One region of the Paenibacillus sp. FSL H7-0943 genome, then DNA from elsewhere that is predicted to be linked to it. Evidence: riboswitches for the same ligand, from Rfam matches in the RefSeq annotation. Region 1 holds a riboswitch; each other region holds the start of a gene.
The links. A riboswitch is a leader RNA that binds a small molecule or an ion and turns the genes downstream of it on or off. The one in region 1 is predicted to bind cyclic di-AMP.
Positions count from the first base shown of each region.

Region 2: linked by a shared signal. The riboswitch ahead of NSQ55_RS10920 (KamA family radical SAM protein) and the one ahead of NSQ55_RS02725 (hypothetical protein) in region 1 are both predicted to bind cyclic di-AMP.
Region 3: linked by a shared signal. The riboswitch ahead of NSQ55_RS25265 (TrkH family potassium uptake protein) and the one ahead of NSQ55_RS02725 (hypothetical protein) in region 1 are both predicted to bind cyclic di-AMP.
Region 4: linked by a shared signal. The riboswitch ahead of NSQ55_RS00190 (3D domain-containing protein) and the one ahead of NSQ55_RS02725 (hypothetical protein) in region 1 are both predicted to bind cyclic di-AMP.

Region 1 is NZ_CP150148.1:606,363-612,109, forward strand. It holds gene NSQ55_RS02705 (ABC transporter permease) at 1-727, shown strand, start outside; gene NSQ55_RS02710 (hypothetical protein) at 759-950, shown strand; gene NSQ55_RS02715 (hypothetical protein) at 1,536-1,988, opposite strand; gene NSQ55_RS02720 (hypothetical protein) at 2,029-2,550, opposite strand; gene NSQ55_RS02725 (hypothetical protein) at 2,565-3,119, opposite strand; cyclic di-AMP (ydaO/yuaA leader) riboswitch at 3,188-3,352, opposite strand; cyclic di-AMP (ydaO/yuaA leader) riboswitch at 3,772-3,961, shown strand; gene NSQ55_RS02730 (hypothetical protein) at 4,213-4,629, shown strand; gene kdpA (potassium-transporting ATPase subunit KdpA) at 4,846-5,747, shown strand, end outside.
Region 2 is NZ_CP150148.1:2,551,328-2,557,074, forward strand. It holds gene NSQ55_RS10900 (hypothetical protein) at 1-306, shown strand, start outside; gene NSQ55_RS10905 (YdeI/OmpD-associated family protein) at 498-1,067, opposite strand; gene NSQ55_RS10910 (DinB family protein) at 1,124-1,639, opposite strand; gene NSQ55_RS10915 (YafY family protein) at 1,723-2,634, opposite strand; gene NSQ55_RS10920 (KamA family radical SAM protein) at 2,777-3,946, opposite strand; cyclic di-AMP (ydaO/yuaA leader) riboswitch at 4,087-4,228, opposite strand; gene NSQ55_RS10925 (AraC family transcriptional regulator) at 4,277-5,747, opposite strand, start outside.
Region 3 is NZ_CP150148.1:5,781,405-5,787,151, reverse strand. It holds gene uvrC (excinuclease ABC subunit UvrC) at 1-923, shown strand, start outside; gene NSQ55_RS25270 (CPBP family intramembrane glutamic endopeptidase) at 1,012-2,688, opposite strand; cyclic di-AMP (ydaO/yuaA leader) riboswitch at 3,021-3,196, shown strand; gene NSQ55_RS25265 (TrkH family potassium uptake protein) at 3,261-4,619, shown strand; gene NSQ55_RS25260 (TrkA family potassium uptake protein) at 4,633-5,304, shown strand.
Region 4 is NZ_CP150148.1:38,439-44,185, forward strand. It holds gene rsmI (16S rRNA (cytidine(1402)-2'-O)-methyltransferase) at 1-311, shown strand, start outside; gene NSQ55_RS00175 (AbrB/MazE/SpoVT family DNA-binding domain-containing protein) at 731-985, opposite strand; gene NSQ55_RS00180 (HD domain-containing protein) at 1,281-2,564, shown strand; gene NSQ55_RS00185 (TatD family hydrolase) at 2,616-3,386, shown strand; cyclic di-AMP (ydaO/yuaA leader) riboswitch at 3,585-3,814, shown strand; gene NSQ55_RS00190 (3D domain-containing protein) at 4,100-5,266, shown strand; gene rnmV (ribonuclease M5) at 5,443-5,747, shown strand, end outside.

The DNA of each region.
Region 1 (5,747 bases):
GGAGGACACTCCAGCCATTAACTACATTATCGTATATGCCATGCTTATGTTGTTCTTTATGTCCATTATGATGACAGGCAACATGATTGCCGCAGAGATAACTTCTGAGAAAAGCTCGCGGATTATGGAGATTCTGATTACAAGTGCCTCACCTTTAGCGCAAATGTTCGGTAAAGTTATCGGTGTTTTCCTAGTAGGAATATTGCAAATTGGGATCTTTGTCGCAGCGATCGTCGTCAATTTGACGCTCCCGCATAATGCGACTGTATTGGCTGATTTTGATCTCGATTTAGGCCAGCTCAATATTAACTTGCTGCTCTATGGATTTGTCTTGTACGTATTAGGTTACTTCCTCTATGCCTTGATGTATGCGGCTGTAGGTTCGATTGTCAGCCGTACGGAGGATCTCGGTCAGGCGGTAATGCCAATCATGATGTTAGGCTTCGTAGCGTTCTATGTTCCACTGTTCAGTATCTCCAATGCAGATACTCTAGTGGTTAAGATAGCGAGTTATGTGCCTTTCACCTCACCATTGACGATGCTGCTCCGAATTGGTGTCGGCGAGGTGGCGATCTGGCAAGTCATTGTATCGCTGCTGATCCTGCTTGTGACTACCTTCATCTTCGGATGGCTGGCAGCCAAGATCTATCGTACCGGCGTACTGATGTACGGCAAACGCCCAAGTATTAAAGAAATCAGAAAAGCAATGAAAGCTTACAAGATCTAAGAAGACCTCATATAACTTTTAAGGAGTGCTAATGATGTCTACAAGCGAACAATATACCATTATGCTTTTAATGAGTTCGGTATCGCTGGCTACGGTTAGTAGAATGCTTCCGGATGGCTCCACTTTTATGGATTTCGTTCAAGGCGTATTGACTGGTGTTGCTATAGTGGGGATGTTGGCAGGATTGTGGATGTACGGTAAGGCGCGTAAGAGTAAAGTGTAATAGTAGGAACTGAATTTTCGGGGGTATCCTAACAGCCATTTATGGTTGCTGGGATATCCCCGTTTTTGAGTTGGCAATCTCTTTGTATACGAGCTGATATAGCTAACGGACCCAGCAGCACTTAAATGCAGCAATCATCGAGATTTAGCAAGATATCGGACACTATAGTCGCTATTGGCATGAAAAATGGTGAATTAGTAGCTCTTTTAACCAAATAGTTGCACTGGAGTCCGATACTATGCTCAAAAGGCGATAAACGTGCAAGTAACGTCATCTGGGTCCGTAAGCCTTGTCTTGGTGGAAGATGATTAGGGCTTGCTTTAAGACGATCCGAGACGTTCATCGCTCGGGATTTTTACTTTCGGACTCAGAAGGCGTTATTTGGCGATTTCAAGGTCTTTTGAAGGGGGTGCGGACTCCAGTGATGCTATTGAGTGGAAGTAGGCGTATATTTGGTGCTCTATAAACAATTAGTGACTCTGGAGTCCGAACGCCGACCATATTTGAGGAAAAGCTTCAATTAAAGGCTCCTGAGTCCGTTAGATGCTTCATACGCTTAAAGATTGTCTGAATTCTAGTCAGAGACTAAATTATAGAAAGATTTGCGCTCGTTAGTACATCCGCTTGGGCGGTCATCTGCTCCCGTACAGCTCTAAGCTGTGCTTTCAATGCAGGAACACTTTTTTGCAGAATAATGCTTATTTGAGAAAGAGGCAGCTTTAAGCCGTACCACAATACCTTCACAAGCTGTTCCTCCCAAGGTAATGCCTTAGCCGATAGAAGCGAGCGCCGGGCAAAAGAATCAGCACACTGGCGAATACAAGTGCGGTAAGCGTGGATAGAGAATAACTGAGGATCGAATTCATCCTGACGATATATTTTATGAAGCTCTGTGAAGGTGCGGATAGTAATCTTGTCTGCCTCATTAGATTGTTCTAACAACATGGAACTAAGTACGTAGACTTCATTAGTATACTTTTGAACACACTCTGCAAATTTAGTACTGTAGGTGGACTCGGGAGGTAAGGGGTCAGGCATGGTGAACACGATCCTTTCAGATTGAGAGATTTGCTTGAATCTATAATATAGAAAAGTAAGAGATGGATTTATTGATGAGATCGGCGGTGTCTGGTTCCGGGCAACTGTGTTTCTGCTGGGAGGCAGTGGATAAAGCTTTTGAAGGCTTGTAGTAGAGCCGTTCACTTCTGGAATTGCTCCCCCCTGCTGCAACACTGTACAGACGCCCTTGCTGAATATGCCCTGCCAAGGATTTACCCTGGAGCTTGGCCTTTAAATCCTGCAAAGCACCCTGAACTAGCTCAAGCTTAACCTGCTCCCAATCTGAACCTTCGCGGCGGACCTTATCCAGCGCTTCTTCAAGACGGCAATGACAGATGGCCCGTAAAAAAGAACTCCATTTAATAAGATCGAAATTTTTGGTGTTGGCAGAGATCAGACAAGCCCCCCAACTGCAGCCTCCCTTACAGGTGAGCTTCAGAATACCATAACGGCAGCCTTCAGCCCCTTCCATTCCATAGTGAATAGGCTCGGGTTCATCCAATACAAATACTTCAATGCGGGATAGTCTGCGCTGGTCCATAGTAGGGTTCCTCCTTAGATTTCCAAAAGCTTTAAGTCAACATGATGAGTGACACTAGCCTTTTCTACACAAGCGAGCATCTCCATTTTATTCTCACAGACTGCGGTATGCTCTAGCCATAGTCGGAACTTCTCTTTTCGTATAACAGATAGATGTAAGGGAAAGGTGCTGCGGGATCTCAAGACATACCAACCGGCGCTTACATCTTTCCAAGGCTCCTTGAAGGCTGTAAACCACGGGAGCTTTTGGTGTGATGACCAATCCTGCTGCTGCTGTTGTTCTCGAATTTTTTTATATATCTCATATACAATCTTAGAGTCTAAACAGTCTTTACAAGAAGAAGGTGTGCTGAACTGGCGAAGGGCTTGGATCTGGTTCTGGCCAAATGCATAGCCTACAATGTACCTGTGATTATGTTCTTCGAACCACAAGGCCCCGAAACAAACGTAATTTAGACTTATCGGCTCAAGCAGCCCTTGATGTATCCCTAAATAATAGTGCTTCAAAACATTCACCCCATCCAGCGTGCTATCACCTAATAAGCTTAGGTAACGCAAAAACCGCAGCAAGAGGAGGACCTCTGCTGCGGTTTTGGATTACAGGCAGATATACCTGGGCCAAAGCGTGGCGGATCAAGGGTCTCTCTCTTTACGCTTACGAGGTTAGCTGTCGGATTCGGACGGTGAGAGTCGCCCTACCTATTGAGACTTATGCAGTCTCCTTTGGATTCACCCCAAGTAGGCCAGATGGCCTGATGGTTCCCCCGTTCCCTGCGAATGCAGGAACTCAGCGTTGATTGTTTTTCATGAATTAGATTCAACCCGAATCATACTCTTTTCAAGATTTTCTGTAAAAAACGGAAAATGTTCTTTTAGAGCAATTTTAACCATATCCTGCCGACTACGACTGAAAAACGAGGTAAATAGGTATTTATGGCGTGTTATCGCGCCTCTTTCTCGCTCAGCCTCAGCTTCTTGCGTTTCTACCTATAATGGGAATTTGCAGTATTTTCGCTCTAAAAAGGTGAATAAAATCACATGTACTATAGATAGCGATTAAACGCTCCAAACTCGAGTAAACAAGAGATATAGAGAGATTAGATATCAAGTAAGCGCTATCTAATGGGAAAATAGTTTTTAATTTGCATTATTTTGGCATCATTCAGGTTTTACAAGTCTTCGTGCATAAGAGTATGATTACTCCTGTTTCAACGACAATCGAATATTTGATCCGCTTAATTTCCGGTAAGGAAAGCGGGGGAACCAACAATCGGCAGCCGATGTGAGAGTCGGAAGCCGATTATGGGGTGAATCCTGTAGAGGGTGTGAGTGAGCTTGCATCTATACAGGTAGGGCGACTCTCACCGCCCGAATCCGACAGCTAACCTCGTAAGCGTATGGAGAGAGGATGAGTGCAATGTGACCGCTAGCGAGCCACAGAGGAGATCCTTTGTGGCTTTTTGCTGTGCTCTTAGAAGCAAAGCATTTATGGAGGCCTCCCCTAAGAGGTCGCTAAATTCATCATTAGCGGTATTTGTAAGGCAGCGTCTAATGACGTGACACAACCGAGCTTTAGGTTGTGCCCGAAAATGACGATAGGTCAACATCCTTTCGGAGATTTTCGTTGCCTCCTTGTTGTAAATGAGCAGGAGGAGAAAAAAAGATGACGGATCAGAATGAATATGTGCTTGTATGTGCGCCTACAAAGGCGGGAGAACATTTCATTAAACTTCTGAAGTTCAGGGGTATTAAGATGGCGGGATTAACCAACAATGTGGCTGAGAAAGCTTTACTTGAGGAGCTCGGGATTGAGCAGGTTATTCTAGTGGATACCCGCCATCAGAGCACTTGGTTTCGCCCATCGTTCCCGGTAGGCAGGGTATATCTGTTTGAGAGCAGCTTTCCGCTTTGCTGCCGCTATATTCAGATGTGCCGTACCTGGACGACACAGCCGATTTTTGTGATTACAAGTTCAATAAATCCTAGATTGGTCTATAAAAGACTTGGTGCGAGCTATGTAATCTATTCCCATAGTGGTGATGCTGATTTTCTAATCGATAGATCACCTCATCAAGGATAATGGAAGGAGTGCGGAAGATATGATGGATCTGTATATGGTGGCTTCGTTAGCTGTAATTTACGGGTTATTTTATGGCTTTATGCGCTGGTGCGCAGGTGTAGTTGAGGATACGGGGAGGGATAAGCTGTGATTCTAGTAATCGCTGTTACCCTACTGTTGTTTATATATCTGGTTTACGCGTTGATTCATCCTGAGAAATTTTAAGGAGGGGCATTCATGGGCATTTTGCAAATAGTCGTCGTAATTGTAATTCTCATCTTGCTGGTCAAGCCGATGGGAACGTATTTATATCATGTATTTTCTAACGAACCGAATCGTACGGATCGCTGGTTTGCAGGCACAGAGAAAGGTATTTATAAGCTGATCGGCCTGAAAAAACGGGACGGAATGTCCTGGAAGAAGTATGCACTCAGCTTTGTTTTAACTAATATCGTACTGGTTGCTTTCAGTTATATTTTTCTGAGATTACAGCGGGGATTGCCGCTGAACCCGAATGGAATTGCCGATATGGAACAGACGCTTTCATTCAATACGGTGATCAGCTTTATGACCAATACGAACCTGCAGCATTATAGCGGGGAGACGGGACTATCGTATTTTTCACAAATGGCAGTCATCACGATGATGATGTTCACGTCTGCAGCGAGCGGATTTTCTGTTGCGGTTGCTTTTGTCAGAGGGATTACAGGACAGAAATCAGTCGGGAACTTTTTCGAGGACTTCGTAAAAGCACATATTCGTGTATTCATTCCATTAGCTCTGCTAGTTTCATTGGTGCTGGTAGGATTGCATGTGCCACAAACGCTCAAGCCATCGCTTGAGGTCACTACACTTGAAGGGCAGACGCAACAAATCGCTATCGGTCCAGTCGCTTCTTTGGAATCAATTAAACACTTAGGTACGAATGGTGGCGGCTTCTTCGGAGCCAATTCAGCACATCCTTTTGAGAACCCTAATCCACTTACGAACGTTCTGGAGATTCTCTCTATGTGGATGCTGCCAGCCTCTTTGCCATATATGTACGGATTGTTCGCTAAGAACAAACGTCAGGGCTGGGTGATTTTCACAGCAATGATGACCTTGTTCGTACTACTGCTGGGATTGAATTATTATGCGGA
Region 2 (5,747 bases), 1.9 Mb from region 1:
GTAGCAGTAGCAGTAGCAGTAGCAGTAGCAGTAGCAGTAGCAGTAGCAGTAGCAGTAGCAGTAGCAGTAGCAGTAGCAGTAGCAGTAGCAGTAGCAGTAGCAGTAGCAGTAGCAGTAGCAGTAGCAGTAGCAGTAGCAGTAGCAGTAGCAGTAGCAGTAACAGTAGCAGTAACAGTAGCAGTAACAGTAACAGTAGCAGTAACAGTAACAGTAGCAGTAACAGTAACAGTAACAGTAGCAGTAACAGTAGCAATAGACCCAGCGAATGATCATTCTTCGGCGTATCGGACCCAGCACACCTTATAAGCAGGAAAATCCGCCATTTGGAGTATTATCGGACCGCATAGCTCCTAATGGCGGAAAAATCACCGTATAAGAGCCTGTTTCTAAGAAATAGCTGCGCTGGAGTCCGATGAGTTGCTGAAAAGGCGATAAATTAGTAAATAGCGTCATTGGAGTCCGAAAGCCTCAGCAGGAGATCATGCATCTAGCGCAGCTTAATAATCTAGCAGACGTCCATTATCATGCCATTGCCCGTACATTTTATTTTCTTTAGTGTTTGCTATGAATTTGTCTAATTTACTCTTAAATAAATCTGGCTGATGTTTATTGCTTTGGATCGTGTCGATCCGAACTCTTTTATAAAGGGCTGGAAAGGCCGTGAAATTCTCATATACTTGCCTGTCCTCTTTTAGCCTTTGCTCTATAATCTTATCTACTATAAAAGAATCAGGGTTCATATCAGGAAGTACCCGTTTTCCTTCAGCACTCATTAACCCCAGCTTTTCGAGGCGGCGGACACGCTCTTTATTCAATTCAGTCCAAGAGCTTTTGTTGCTTCGGGGAGAGAGTCTTTGCGCCAGCTCCGTTTCCGAAATTTTCTTTTTCACTCCATCGATCCATCCAAAACACAAACATTCCTCAACTACGTCCAAATATAGCAACGTTTCTGGGTTTGGCGTCATACTAACGAATACCCAACAAGATTGTTCAGTCTTACAATTCTCCTGCAGCCAAACTCTTAAATCTTCTCTCGTTTTCACTGTAATTAGATTTTCAATCTCCATAATTAAAATACAATTTCCTTTCTAGGTATGGAGTGGAGCGTCTTGCCCATCCGAGATTAAATAGCTTCCGCAGGAACCTGATACCAAAAAAGAGCATAGTCATTCATGGTGGAAGCATGGCCTAACTGCCGTAACATAGTAGATACATTGCCTCTATGATAAGTCCCGTGATTGGCGACTTGCAACACAATTTCTGATTGGCGTGTTTGGCGGATTCCGGCGAATGGATTGTCAAGCAGAATGGTTTGCTCCAAATCGGATTGGTTGTGTAACCATGCTTTGTATTGTTCTGATAGCTGGGCAAAGATATTTACGTATTCATCCACAGAATCTAGAATGCTCAAATTTAGCGGGATACTTTGTTGAAAAGCCTCTGGCATGGCAGTGCCTGTTAATACAAGATACCACATCGTATCAACCGCATAGATATGGCTAAGGGCATGAGCGATGGTGGGAAATGAGCTGTTCACTTCTTGACTTAGCACAGAAGGCGGGAGTTCCTTGATTCTCCCCAGGATAGTTTGGTTTGCCCATGTGTGGTATTTAAACATTTCTACTGGATAATTTGTCATTCGTACATTCTCCTTTTGAATGGTCATGGATTTGTTTTTTGTTACTGTAGTTAATATAAAAGAAGAAGTATGACATCAGACTGTCATACTTCTTCATAAAGTTTGAGTGTGTTTTGAAGCTGCTCTTTTAAAATACCTCGCAATGCAGGGGGTTCGAGGACTTCGGCGCCGCTGCCAAAACTCAGCAGAATGGACCAAAGCCAACGTGCTTCCAATGGCTTATACACAGGAATTCGCATCGTCATGCTTTTATCGGAATGAAATTCCTTGTCGACTTGATGAAACTGATCCAAAGCTTCTGCCAAAGCCTCAGGGCCTACCCGGATCACTATTTCCTCCACCTGATCTGCCCTGTTTGAACAGCCGGCCTCTTTGGGTACCTCATGTTGCGAATGAAAGGTATCCTGCGTCAGGAACAAATTCAGCATCCGGGAAAGTCGGAACTCCCGATAGTCCTGCCGAGCCCGGCAATAACCATAGATGTACCAGTTGCTATATTTAAAATGAAGCTTTACTGGTTCCATTTCACGGGTTGTACGTTCATTTTTTACACTGATGTAATCAAAACGGACAACATTTCGTTCCGCAATAGCCGCACGTAAAAGAGGAAGTGCGTCAGGATCCGTACGCCGGGTTTCAAGATCCACCGCGAGACTAGAGGTCTGTGGCTCCGTTCCAATCGTTTGCAGCCGTTCAATGGTTCCTTGCGTATGCTCATCTTCAAACACGGAAGAAAGACTGTTAAGTACAGTAATCAGAGAAGTGACATCATACGAACGGAGCAGGCTTTTATCCATTTTATATCCGTCCATGATGCCATATCCACCTTTAGTACCCTGATACGATACGACCGGGATGCCAGCGGCACAAATCACATCGATATCCCTATAGATTGTTCGCTGGGAAACCTGAAACTCTTCAGCCAGCTTGGAGGCAGATAAAACTTCGTGGTTCAATAGTTTATAGATCATAGAAATCAATCGTTCCAATTTCATGTGTGCATTCCCACCCATTAGTCCATTTCGTGTTACAGCGTGATTATATCATAGATTTTTTCGGGCTAATTTTGGGCGGGAGGAGTTTTGTTGTTGGTGATGAAGAAATATCCTATGACAGAGTCTGACAGAGCTGATTAATCTATTTACAGATTAAATCCGCAGGCTCGCCTGATAAATCATTAACAGAAATAATAGCATCGTTTTTTTTCACAGGTGGGGTCCAATATTGCTCATTCCCAGGCAGGTCATCGAACCATTCGGCGTCCTTTGGACAATCTAGAATCATAAATTTTCCGTATTCCTGATCTCTGGATTGATGGTATTTGAGATAGGCTTTCCCGTTATCAATGGCGAGAATTTCTATTTTTCCTGAGGTGTGGCTCATGGATAAGCGTACTCTTTTGCCAAGTCCTGAGGTTCTGGCTTTGGCTTCTTCTACAATTTGATAGACTTGCTCGAGCGGTAATACGAAATCTCGGTTTCCGGCTACGGGCCGGTTCACAAAGAAGTAGTAGGGTGTAACGCCAGCCCATGAAAGCCGGTCCAGTAGTTCCCCTAAAATAACGGGATCATCGTTGATGCCTTTGAGGATGGGGGTCTGATTTACGACAATTGCCCCTGCGTTGTGGAGAGCTTTAAATGCTTTTTTGGCTTCAGGTGTGATTTCACGAGGATGATTGATGTGCGCCATAACATAGATTCGTTTGTCTTCGGTAGAGTAAGTACGAATCAGCTCCAGCAGCTCTTCGTCTTCAGAGATCCGCATCGGATTAAATACGGGAATTTTGGAACCTAGTCTAATGATCTTAACATGCTCAATGCTTCTTAGATTTTCAATAATGGATCTTAGCTTCGGTGTGGAGAGAATTAAACTGTCCCCGCCCGTAAGAAGTACGTTGTTAATCTCCGGATTCTTTGCGATATACTCCAAGCCCGGAGAGACATCAGCCATCGCCTCTTTCACGTCATTTCGGAACAGACGCTTACGGAAACAGTAGCGGCAATAAGCCCCGCAGACCTCGGATACAATCAGCAGTGCAGTTGTTCTATACTTGTGCTGACAACCAGGTACCACATAATTCGTGTCCTCATCGGAGGCGTCCCAGCGCCCATATTCCAGCAGTTCACCTTCGTTAGGAATAACCAGCTTACGGATGGGATCATTTGGATCATCCCAGTTAATTAAAGACAGATAGTAGTCATTTACACGAAAAACAAATTTGTCCGTAATTTCTTTCAGATTCTCTTTTTCCAGCTCAGACAACATAGCTATTTTGTTAATATCCGTGAAGTACTTTACCTTTTGCACGTACATCTCTCCTTTGTCTCGTAGTGTGAGAAATGAGGGAGCCTTAGTGTCAAAGGCCAATCTACTGCCAGCAGGGTCCAAAAAAAGCACAAAAAGAGACCCTTAGCAAGGGTCTCTGGTTATGTAAATAACATGAAAAGCAGACCCATCCACTGCTGACGAGGTTAGCTGACGGACTCGGGTAAGATGGTACCCTACATTCTAATGCTCAATGATTCGCCCCAATTAACTGGTTCCCCCGCTTTTCAACTGTAAAAGTTGGAAATTAAGCGTAGATAAAGTATACCCTATGAAGTTTTGAAAAGTCAAAAGAGAATCCTAGATTCACCTTTAATTGCTAGCGCTACTTCCGCCGAGTAGTTTTGGCAACAGCGTTAGCAGCTTCTCCCGGGTTAACGCATCACTAGAGTTCCATTTGCTTCCGTCGAGCAGATAAACATGTTCCTGACGTACTGCCGGGAGACTGTTCCAAAGTGAACTGTCTAGTAATCGTTCCATCGCAGCTCGCGAGTCTTTGCGTTCCGGAATGAGCATGAAGATATGATCTCCGGCGTAGGCAGGCAGTCGCGTTGGATCAACTTCGGCGAACCCTAACTCTTCGTCCAATATGGCCTGGATCTCTTCGGTCGGTTGTAAACCACATGGGGCATAAAGCGCAGTGGAGAATCCGGACATTCCCATAGCATATAGATGATCTCCATGATCATAGACCAAAGCAGAGGCGGTTTCTCCAACTTGAAGGGTTGTCGTGTAAAGCTGCTGCCACATGGCAGCGTTTTTGATTGTGAATGACTCCAGCCATGCTTCGGCTTCGCGCTGTTTACCTAGCCAACTGCCTAATGTCCGCATTCGGTTGTCGAGAGGCGCAAAGGAATCAAAGGTGAGTGTCGGAGCGATACCAGAAACTGCTCTGTAGGCTCTTTCATCACTATTTGCCAAAATGATCAAATCTGGGTTTAGGGAAGCGGTCAACTGCGGGTCCAGTGGAAACCCGACGTTGGCGAGCTTCTTAAGCCGATGTTTATAGACGCTGTTCCGGGCGAACGCTTCATCTCCACCGATAGGCTTTACGCCTAACGCGAGAAGGTCGCCAAGTGTTTCGCCATGATAGACAATACGTTTCGCTCGCTCTGGAATCTCCACCTCATGACCCGTCCAATCCTTGACGGTAAGCTTACGACTTTGCTGATGTGCATATTGTCCGGGTGTAACTCCGGTTTTTTGCCGAAAGCGGCGGCTGAAATAGTATTCGTCCGAGAAGCCGACCAGTCTGGCGATTTCCCGCAGTGGTTCAGTCGATTCCTGCAGGAATCGTTTGGAATGATTAATGCGCAGATCCGTCAGGTATTCAAGCGGCTTTTTACCCGTAAGCTGCTGAAAGATCGGTGTATATTGCCAGATTGATATTCCCGCCAGTTCAGCTAACTGCTTCACGGTGATACTCTCTGTATAATGCTCCTGAATGAATGTTATGGTCTTTTCTACGGATTCCGTAGGACTTGGCAGGTGTTTGGAAGGGTAATTATGCTCAAAAAGTAGCAGCAGCAATTCTTGGAATTTTAATTGTCGCTTGAATTGTTGTACATCATCGGTGTTATTCCTGTTCATGAGCAGGTCTTCGACTAGTCGGATTACCTTGGTGAACGGGTGCACAATTAACTCCCGTCTGCCGGAAAGCAGCTCTCCAGAATATCGTTTAGGATGCTCGGTTGTATAAATTGCTGTAAAGGTGATGAGGTAATAATACAACGTCAGCTCCTGGTTGTCCGTACTATAGGAGATTCCAGGAGATAGTAGATAA
Region 3 (5,747 bases), 1.7 Mb from region 1:
CTGAAGAGGCTGAGGCACGTGCAGCGGCAGCGGAGGAAGCTGCGGCAGCAGGGATCGTGGATGCCGCTGGCGGCGCCTCCATTCTGCAGGAGTGGCTGGGCATTAAGGTGCTTGTGCCACAACGCGGTCTTAAGAAGCAGATGGTTGGCATGGCTTGCCAAAATGCAAGAGTGGCTATCGACGAGAAATTCCGGCTGATTGAACGGGATGAAGAGCGTACCTCTGGAGCAGCGATCAGCTTAGGCGAGAGCTTGGGGCTTGAACGCTTGAGCCGTATTGAGGCGTTCGATAACTCGAACATTCAGGGGACTAATCCGGTCTCAGCGATGGTTGTCTTCATTGATGGTAAGCCTGCACGAAAAGAGTACCGTAAATATAAGGTTCGTACGGTAGTGGGTGCAGATGATTATGGAACGATGCGCGAGGTCATTCGGCGGCGATATGAACGGGTATTGAAGGAGAATCTTCCGATACCGGATCTTATCGTGGTCGATGGAGGGAAAGGGCAAATCTCCTCTGCTATTGATATTCTGGAGAATGAGCTGGGATTATTCATTCCGGTCTGCGGCCTTGTTAAGGATGATAAGCATAAGACGGCTCAGCTTTTGGTTGGAGATCCGCCAGAGCCTGTCGCGCTAGCCCGGGACAGTCAGGAATTTTACCTTTTGCAGCGGATTCAGGATGAGGTCCATAGGTTCGCGATCACCTTCCATCGTGAACAGCGCGGGAAGTCCATGGTTACCTCCAAGCTGGACTCTATACCTGGTATAGGTGAGAAGCGCCGTAAAGCGCTGCTAAAGCATTTCGGATCGCTTAAGAAAATTAAAGAAGCCTCCGTGGATGATTTCCGTACACTTTCTATTGGAGAAAAGCTGGCAAAACAAATTCTTGATGCGCTCAAGGATGAAGAGCCAACCTCATAGCAATGGTGACAAAAGAAAAAGGGTATCAAAGCAGCGACTAAAGCGGCTTTGATGCCCTTTTTTAATTTCATTACGTCTTCACATTAGTTTAAATCAAAGAAGAAGGCTCCACCGGCTTAGGTTTCTGTGGTGGATTAAATCGATAGACGATGTAAGCGACTATGAACGGCATAATAATCGCGAAGATACCCGCGCCTACATTTACGCTCTCCTTCATAAAGATCAGCGTAGCGCCCATCAGGATGCTGTCAAACACGACGTGGCTGAACATGACAGCAATAAACCCGTAACGAAGGAAAATATAGCTGAACAGTAGCCCGATTACAGTCAGCTCAATGGGACGGGAGCTGATGGGATAGATCGGATATAACGTATGGCCAAACGCCCAAACCAGCGTGGTGATCAAGCAAGCGATAAAAGTGTTCCGGAACACCTTTTTCAGCATAGGAATTCCGAAAAAGCGATAAATGGCTTCCTCAGATAAACCAGCGAGCCATGCGACGATAGGCAGAAGCCAAGCATATCTCATGTTATAAGGAGATTGGGTGGCGTCTGTAGTAGACCAATTGTGCAAGGTAAACGATAATATGATGAACATAACCGTCTGCACCCCTAGCAGAACGAAAGCCCAGATGTATCCAGCCCGGATACTGTCCAACACATATTGTCCATAGCCGGGCTCTTTGGCGCGGGGCCAAGGGTTCATGCCTTCCTCTTTTCGCCATAGGCCATTACCGCCCACTAAAGAGAAGTAGAGCAAGGAGGACATCAGCAGGCTGTACAAAGCATAAATGATAAACATAATGACAGAGGTAATCTGTGCTTCTAGCCCTTCGCCCGTTGATTCAGGCAGCATATTATAGGTGCTGATCATCATGATTACAAAATAGGCTGAGCTTAGGAATACTCCACGTTTAAAGGAAGTATGCTCTCTTCTAAGAATACTGTAGACGAGTGCCAGAATTCCTAAAATCAGTGTGGGTATACCGTAACCGAATAATGTTAGCTTTTCCGCTAAAGAGGTCTGTCCTTGTACGTAGGAGGTATGCCAAGCTGGTGCAGTGAATCCGGCATTAAAGCTGGATACCTGCTCTCCACTGAAATCAAAATAATAGTGCAATAAGGATTCGCCGACCTGAACAGTACTATCCGTATACACTAGCCCATGGCTTCCTGTATTCGATTCAATTTGTAGCTTGGCAGGATTTACTTCCCATTCCTGAAGCCAAGGACGAGCAAGATTCTCCTTCTGCGCTAGAGTGAGGTCAGCTCCCTTGTCCTCTTTTGCACCAACGGAAGCGATGCCTGACCCCTCTTCGGAGGTAACTTTTGCAGCCTTTGAGAAAGCGACAATCTTACCGTTATACATATTGAGGTCAACGATGATTTGCGGCTCTTGCTCCGCTGAAGGAGTAAGCGTTGCACGAAAGACATCAAAAGGATATTTTTGATCCAATTTTTTCTTGGTGTAGTCCTCCACAAGCTTCTCGCGAGACATATAACCATAAAAGGAAGAGTCCGTCTGGTAAAGTACATTCCATTGATCGTTTGGTGCTTCGGTGTAGTTGAGCTTTTGTTCTGCGAATAATATGGCTTGATCACGGGCTTCTGCCTTGCTAATGACGGTGGTATCTTCACCTGTAGGACTACTAAGCAGTGAAGGGGAAATCTGAAACATAATAAATAGAATAAGACCGATAATGCCCGAGATGATGAGCCTCTTGGAGAGGGCACGTTGCTGTAAGGGCTGGCCGACGGGATTCATGTAACGCCTCCTTGTTATGTACTGTGACAATGTTATGTTCCATTATAGTATTAGTGCCTGGTTGGTTACAAAAAACATTATATGTTCTTTTTATGGGTAATAGAGATAGTATAGAATAGTCATGTGAATTTATACCATGAATTTTATCGTGTTCATTTCTGTTCATTTCTGCACGAATGATGAGAATCGGTGTAATTGCAGGGAAAACACGGAAAAGTGATGAGAAAAGGCACTCCTTTTGATGCAGTCTCTTTAAACCGCATTTTTTCATGTGAATGAGCATTAATTGTGTCTTTGTGAATTCACTAAATAACGTATATAATTTGTATGCAATTGTATAGTAGCCGAATTTCTGGTGAAAACGGGGGAACCATAAGAAGTGATGAAAAGTGGAGTGTACACGATAAATGGCACTTTCATCAGGGGTGAATTTCGTTCTGGGAACGAATAGGGCAGCCTGCACAGTCCGAATCCGACAGCTAACCTCGTAGGCTAATTTACTGCAGGAACCAAGTCAGCATTGGTTTTCCAGTGCTTTTTTTGTTGGAATTTTTGATAAGAAGGTGAGCAAAGTGGCTTCACAGTTTCGCAGGATTTCTGAATTTAAGTTTCTGAAGCTCTCGCCACCGCAGATACTGGTGCTTGGTTTTGCATCGATCATTCTGATAGGGGCCCTGCTGCTTATGCTGCCCATCTCAAGCACAAGCGGGAATTCCGTGGAATTTATTGATGCATTATTTACTTCAACGTCGGCAACCTGTGTTACAGGGCTTGTTGTGCTGGATACCGGAACTTCGTTCACGATTTTTGGGAAAACCGTAATTATGATCCTGATCCAGATCGGCGGCTTAGGTTTTATGACCATGGCCACTCTATTTTCACTGGTGTTAAAGCGTAAAATATCTTTGCGGGACAGGCTAATCCTACAGGAAGCCATGAATCAAGGCTCTATGGAAGGAATTGTGCGACTGATCCGGAGAGTCCTCATATATTCTCTTGTCATAGAAGGCTGTGCCGCTGTGCTGCTGTCTATTCGCTGGGCTTTTGATATGCCGTTGGGAAAAGCGATTTATTATGGCATATTTCATGCGGTGTCTATGTTTAATAATGCGGGGTTCGATATTTTTGGGGATTTTCGCAGTTTAACTGATTATGTATATGATCCGCTTGTGAATATTATTGTAATGTTTCTGATTGTCTCCGGCGGGATTGGTTTTATTGTAATGTCAGATCTGGTGGAGTTTCGGGTAACCCGCAGGCTGTCTCTACATAGTAAAGTTGTCCTGTCCACCAGCACAGGGCTGATTCTGATCGGAGCTTTGGTTATTTTTATATTTGAGTTTACTAACACTCGTACCCTGGGTTCACTGAATTTCGGCGGTAAAATATTATCGGCCTTCTTTCAATCCGTGTCTCCCCGTACGGCTGGCGCGAACACAGTAGATATTGCTGGACTTCGGCAGGCTACACAATTTTTTATAGTGATTCTTATGTTTATTGGTGCTTCTCCGGGCTCAACGGGCGGCGGGATCAAGACAACAACCTTTACAATGATGATTGGTGCTGTAATTGCTATGCTGCGTGGACGGGAAGATGTTGTGTTGTTCCGTTATCGGCTGGCTCAAGAGCGCATCTACAAGGCATTAACGATCACGCTGCTGGCTTTGTTGTTAATCGCCTCTGTGTCGATGATACTCTCCACAACTGAAGACAGTAATTTCTTGGCAATCTTGTTTGAGACGACCTCCGCCTTTGCTACGGTAGGACTGACTATGGGGCTAACTCCGGAACTGTCAGCGATCGGTAAGATTCTACTCTGTCTGACGATGTTTGCAGGTCGGCTAGGTCCACTAACCTTAGCATATGCACTCGGTCCCAAACAGGGTAAACCACTGTATAAGTATCCGGAAGGTAAAATAATTATTGGATAGGAGTTAATTAGAAATGAAAGCACAGCAATTTGTAGTAATCGGCTTAGGTCGCTTCGGTTCAAGCCTGGCGCTTGAGCTGATGGAAATGGGCTACGAGGTGCTCGGCATTGACCACCATGAAGAACGCGTGGAGGAAATGAGCGATCAGCTGACGCATACGGTAGTAGCAGATGCTACAGATGAGGGAATTATGCGCTCGCTTGGTGTACGGAACTTTGATTGTGGGATTGTTGCGATTGGTGACAATATGGAGAGAAGCATTCTGGCGGCCATTTTGTTGAAGGAGATTGGAGTCAAGCAAGTGGTGGCTAAGGCAATCTCTATCCTTCATGGCCGCGCACTGTCGCGGCTGGGGGTTGATCGGGTTATTTTTCCGGAGCGGGATATGGGGATTCGTGTGGCACATCAGCTGGTGACGCCCAATTTGCTGGATTATATTGAACTGTCCAAGGATTATAAAATTGTCGAGCTGACCGTACCGTCCTGCATGAACGGCAGAAGCTTGTCTGATTTAAATACAAGAGCTAAATATGGCTGCAGTATTGTTGCCCTAAATAGGGAAAGCGGAATAATCGTCGCTCCAACTGCCCATGATTATTTGAGTGAAGGCGATGTTATGGTACTCATTGGTCCTAATGAAAGTATTGACCGTTTTGAGAGTGAAGTTGTGAACCAAGAATCATAGAAAAAGAAGCTGACTCAAAAGTAGTGAATTCTACTTAGGGGCAGCTTCTTTTTTATGGAGTAAAGAGTAGGAAACGTATTGGATTTTAATATGCCATATGACTATGGACCATGCGTAGTGTTCTATAATGTTGGTTTGGTCGGTGCGCGACTTGCTAGGTGTGGTTATCGTACGGCTTGAAATTAGATGATTTGAGGTATCTGTGACGGTGAAATATGTGTGACGAAAAGCGATATGCGTTCTTTGTTTGTACGATGTACAGAGTGGGTGTGAACTAATTAGGGAAGACCTCCCTAAAAATAGCCGCTATTCGCTCTAAATGAACGACATTAGGGAATTCCCCTCTAATAAACAGAGGAATTCCTTTATTAGTTAGTTACTGAATGGGCCGAAAATAGGGGAGTTTTCCCTAATTCCTCGATAAGTACTTCACTTATTGCCTC
Region 4 (5,747 bases), 570 kb from region 1:
AGATTGTGTTGGCACGTGAATTAACGAAAAGATATGAGGAGTTTCTACGCGGTTCGATTGAGGAATGTACACTATGGCTGGCTGAACATCCTCCGCTAGGCGAATATGTTATTGTCGTAGAAGGGGAGAGCAAGGAAGATGCAGAAATCGCAGAATCGGCGTGGTGGCGTCAGTTAAGCATTGAAGATCATGTAGCTCATTACGAAGCACAGGATGTACCACGGAAAGAGGCTATGAAAAAAGCGGCATCAGACCGGGGTGTAGCCAAACGGGATATTTATAATGCGTTGCTTGATAGAGCAGAAGAGTAAGTGTTATAGACGAATTCCTAGAATAACTAAGGATTTTCGGAGCCGTTTCGAGCTTGAATGATTTATCTGCGGGTTAAATGTATTTTGTACAGTTATTTTTGAATTTTTTTATGTATTTGTTCGTTTAGTTGTACTTCATACAGTTATAAAGGTGGAAAGGATTGATTTCACGGAGATATAGGAAATATAAGTGTACAAAATACAATTAATTCGTTTAATGGTAAAAAGCATTTAAAATAACTGTAAGAAATACAACTAAGTATTACTAGTTCCGTCTTGAAGCACATTGCCCTTAGGAAGGGGATAACCAGGAGGGCAAACCCAGACATAAAAAATACCTCCCGCGGTCACGGGAGGTCAAGGAGATATGAAAAGGTTAGAATTAACAATTTGATTAGTTCTATTATATACTATTTAATTTAGTTTGTCACAGGGGTAGGGATGGAAGATATGCATTCATGACAAACTATTTTTCCTTTAAAGTAAGTTACGTTCTCAGCGTTGCCACAGAAAATGCAGGCAGGCTCATACTTTTTAAGCATAATCCGTTCGCCATCAACGTAAATTTCCAGTGCGTCCTTTTCGCCAATGCCAAGTGTACGGCGTAATTCAATAGGAATAACAACCCGTCCAAGTTCGTCTACTTTTCTTACAATTCCTGTTGATTTCATCATAACAATCGTTACTCCTCTCAATGTTCCAAAAACGTCATTATTCGACATTGTTCACTGTTTTATGATACTTATAATACCAACGATTCCCAAATCAGTCAACCTTTTTTCATAGGCTGAATAAGAAAATTTCCATAAGAACTTTGAATGTCCCTATAAAAATTAAGAATTACCCTGAAAGCATTTTGTCGATTTACCAAGACCAAAAATGATACTTTTCGACAAAGTACGACATAATTACTTATTATATACTGATATTAGTTAAAATCATATTAAATTATTAGAAGGAGTTGATCTCATGAAGCAGCCGCTCACGGAAGAAAAAGTTTTCAAGGATCCCGTTCATAATTATATTCACGTACAGGATACGATTATTTGGCGACTAATTAATACAAAAGAATTTCAGCGTTTACGCCGGATTCGCCAGTTAGGTACCTCATATCTCACTTTTCATGGTGCAGAGCATAGTCGTTTTTCTCATTCTTTAGGAGTATATGAAATTACACGCAGAATCATTTCGCAATTTGAGCGCAGCGGGTATAAGGATTGGATTCCTGAAGAAAGTTTGCTTACTTTGTGTGCGGCTTTGCTGCATGATTTAGGGCATGGTCCATTTTCACATTCTATAGAAGAAGCTTTTGAAATGAACCATGAGGATTGGACCTGCCGAATTATTTTGGAGGACACGGAGATCACCGAAATATTGCGTGATGTGGAGGAAGATTTTCCTCGTAAAGTAGCCTCAGTTATCTCTAAGACATATGAGCATGAAATTGTTGTAAATTTGGTTTCTAGTCCGCTGGATGCTGATCGTATGGATTATTTGCTGCGTGATGCGTACTATACAGGTGTAAACTATGGAACCATCGATATTGATCGGATTTTGAGAATGCTTCGTCCTTATAATGGGCGGATTGTAGTAAAAGAATCAGGTATGCATGCCATTGAAGATTATTTAATGTCGCGTTATCAAATGTACTGGCAGGTATATTTTCATCCGGTGACGCGCAGCTCTGAAATTATTTTGCGTCAAATCTTCCGTAGAGCTAAAGAGTTGTTCCAAGAGGAGTACAAATTTCGCTTTATGATCGCTCCGCTGGAAGATCTCTTTCGAGGAGAAGTAACAGTGAAGCAATATTTAATGCTTGATGAGGCACTGGTACAGACTGCTTTTATGCAATGGACACTTGAAGAAGATGAGTTATTAAGCGACTTGTGTACCCGTTTTATTCATCGTAAACTGTATAAATATGTAGAGATTGAGAATTTGGATACAGATATGATTACGGAAATCCGCAGCAGTTTTGCGGGAGCGGGACTTAACCCAGAATATGACTTAGAGATTGATTATCCGACAGATTTGCCTTATGATGTGTTCCGTCCAGGAGCAGCCTTCGACAATAATCAAATTTTACTGCTTGATCGCAATGAGCAATTGCGGGAAATTTCAGAGGTATCGGATATTGTGCGCTCAATAAGCGGAATTCATCGTGGCAGATATCACCTATATTTCCCACAGGATAAGCTGAAAAAAGCCCTTACACGGTTGCCCTCTTCTGTAGCAGAGATTTTTGCAAAATAATACAAATATTTATGGAACTATTGATAAAAACAACAAGGAGTGAGCTTTAAAATGTATCTGTTCGACACACATACACATTTAGATGCGCCTCAATTCGACGAGGATCGCGAGGAAGTTATAGCTCGTGCAGTAGAGGCCGGAGTTAGCAAGATGATCAATATTGGATTTAATCGGGAAACGATCCCTTCAACGATGAAGCTGGCTGAATCTTATGATTATATTTATGCAGCGGTGGGCTGGCATCCACAGGATGCGATTGATATGAAAGAGGGGGACCTCGATTGGATCGCCTCTCTTTGCAGCCATGAGAAAGTGGTGGCCATCGGAGAGATTGGGTTGGATTATTATTGGGATACCTCTCCCAAGGATGTGCAGCAGGAGGTCTTCCGCAAACAAATTGGACTAGCCCGTGAACTAAAAATGCCAATCTGTATACATGACCGTGATGCCCATGAAGATGTCGTACGGATTTTACGGGAGGAAAAAGCAAATGAAATAGGTGGCGTAATGCATTCTTTCTCAGGCAGCTGGGAAACCGCAAAAATGTGTCTAGATCTAGGATTTCATTTGTCATTTGGAGGACCGATCACGTTCAAAAATGCCAGAGTGCCTAAAGAGGTGCTTGCACAGACGCCATTGGACAGATTATTGATCGAAACAGACGCTCCATATTTGACTCCACACCCCTTCCGAGGCAAGCGAAATGAGAGTGCTCATGTGAAGTTAGTAGCAGAGGCTGCGGCTGAAATTAAAGGGTTAACATGGGAAGAATTGGCTAAAATTACGTATGCGAACGCACTGGAACGATTTGGGATTGTCTGAAAACAGGAGTAAAACGGGTGAAAAATAGAGAATGGCCGATATATTAAACTTTTTTAATATAAAAACGGCTGATTATTACAATATTTTAACCATATATTTGCGTAAACGTGGTTGAATCGTCCTTTACAACATGCATCAAAACAGGATATCATCTTTTCAGTGATGTGAGCTGTTGTTATTGTGACAGCCATTGATTCATGGATCGTCTCGCTGAGTCTCCGTATGGAGAACGGGGGAACCAATATTGAACTGCCGCATGCCTGTATCTTGAATACGACTAGGAATTGCCGCAGAACAATATTTGATTTCTTCACGTGGTCTTTGGGGTGAATTTAAGGGCAACCGCCGTGAGCGGGTGACCTGAAATAGGGCGTCTCTCTTTCGTCCGAACCCGACAGCTAACCCCGTAAGCGCAAGTAAGAGAGGCAACCTCGTGCACAAACATTCCCGCGTATTCTGACATCGGAGAAGCCACGAAAGAGTCCTCAAGAGAACTCTTTTTAGGCTTCTTTATTTTTGAATAAACTGAATGTTGCCCGCATACTGTTATATAACAGGTGTAGGAGTAGCTGTGCCGAGCAGGCGATCCATGAGCAGGAGACGCTAAGTTAATACGTGCGTATCCTGTGACAATCTCAAATAGTTTCGTCAAAGAAATTCAGTCCTCATGATATACAAATTGACGACGAGGCTATGTAAGGAGGATGGAGAGAATGGGCTTATTCCAACCAGAGGTATCCCATGATTCGCAGTCATCCAGCAGGTCTTTCGCATTACGGTGGGAGCAAGTAAATACTCGCGTACTTTTACTTGCAGGTGTGATTTCAATCGCAATCGCGCTGTTAATTCTGCTGTACGTACACGGTCAAAGTAATAAACAATTAGTTTTAGTAATAGACGGGCAAACACAGACACTTGAAACGCGAGAAGCACTTCTTGGTGATGTGTTGGAGAAAGAGCAAATTTCGCTGCAGCCGCATGATGAATTATCTTTAGGTCTGAGTGATGAAATAAAAGACGGTGACCGTGTCGTTATCAATCGTGCGCAGAAATTTAGCCTTACTGCGGACGGAGCAACAAAAACGTTATATACGACCGAAGACACTATCGGTCAAGCGATTGACAAACTGGGTATCAACCTAGAAGGCTATGACAAGATTTTTCCTTCGTTAGACACCACCATCTCTGCTGACATGGAGATTAAGATCGTTCGTATCAACAAGCAAACGGTACAGCGAACAACTAACTTACCTTTCCGTGTTATTAAGACAGCAGATCCCTCCCTTACTGTGGGAACAGTTAGAGTGGCACAGGCAGGCAAACCAGGCGTCATGGTTCAGCATATTGAAAAGATCTATCAAGACGGAGAACTGGCCTCTATGCGCATGATCGGCAAGGAAGTACAAACGGTAACAAAAGATAAGATCATTGCCGTTGGTACTAAAGCACTTCCTAAGCCTACTGTAGTTGCTAAAGCTACAACAACTTCCAAATCAAGCACTACCTCCAAAACGACTAAAGTTAGCGCTAAGACTAAGAACGTCACAAGCAAGGCTGGCGTAGACTTTGAGTACAAGAAGATGATTAAGAACGTCTCCATGACAGCTTATTCGTCAGAAGAGCCAGGGATAGGTACTAAAACTGCCTCCGGAACACGCGTAACGGAAGGTCGTACAATTGCAGTAGATCCGAATGTAATTCCTATTGGCTGGTGGGTTTATATCGATGGGCTTGGATTCCGCCGTGCAGAGGATACTGGCGGTGCCATTAAAGGCAATAAAGTGGATGTCTATTATGATTCCCTGAGCCATGCTCGTAATTTCGGCCGTAAATCACGTACCGTTTATGTGATTGGACCTGTGAAACCAGAGCTTAACTAGAACTGAAGCTTTTGCAAAAAATCCTTTGATAAGCTATAGTGATGATAACCGTTAAGGAACGCTGGATGATCATTTCGTTGATCGCAGAGCAACCGCTCATCACTTATACATTCTTTAACCAAAAGAAGAGGAGCGAATCCTCTTCTTTTTGCTTTTTTTGGAAGGAGTCAAGAAATATGATTAAGGAATTAATCGTCGTTGAAGGCAAAAGCGATACCGTAGCCATTAAGCGTGCTGTAGAAGCGGATACCATTGAGACAGGCGGATCTGCTATAAACCGGACTGTAATTGCTAAGATCGCGCTTGCTATGGAACGTAGAGGGGTTATTATTCTTACGGACCCGGACCATGCTGGGGAGCGAATTCGTAAAATCGTTTCAGCGAAGGTGCCGGGCTGCAAGCATGCTTTTATTCCAGAGAAGGACGCAACTCGAAAAGGGGATATCGGTGTAGAGAATGCATCGCCAGAGGCGATTCGTCA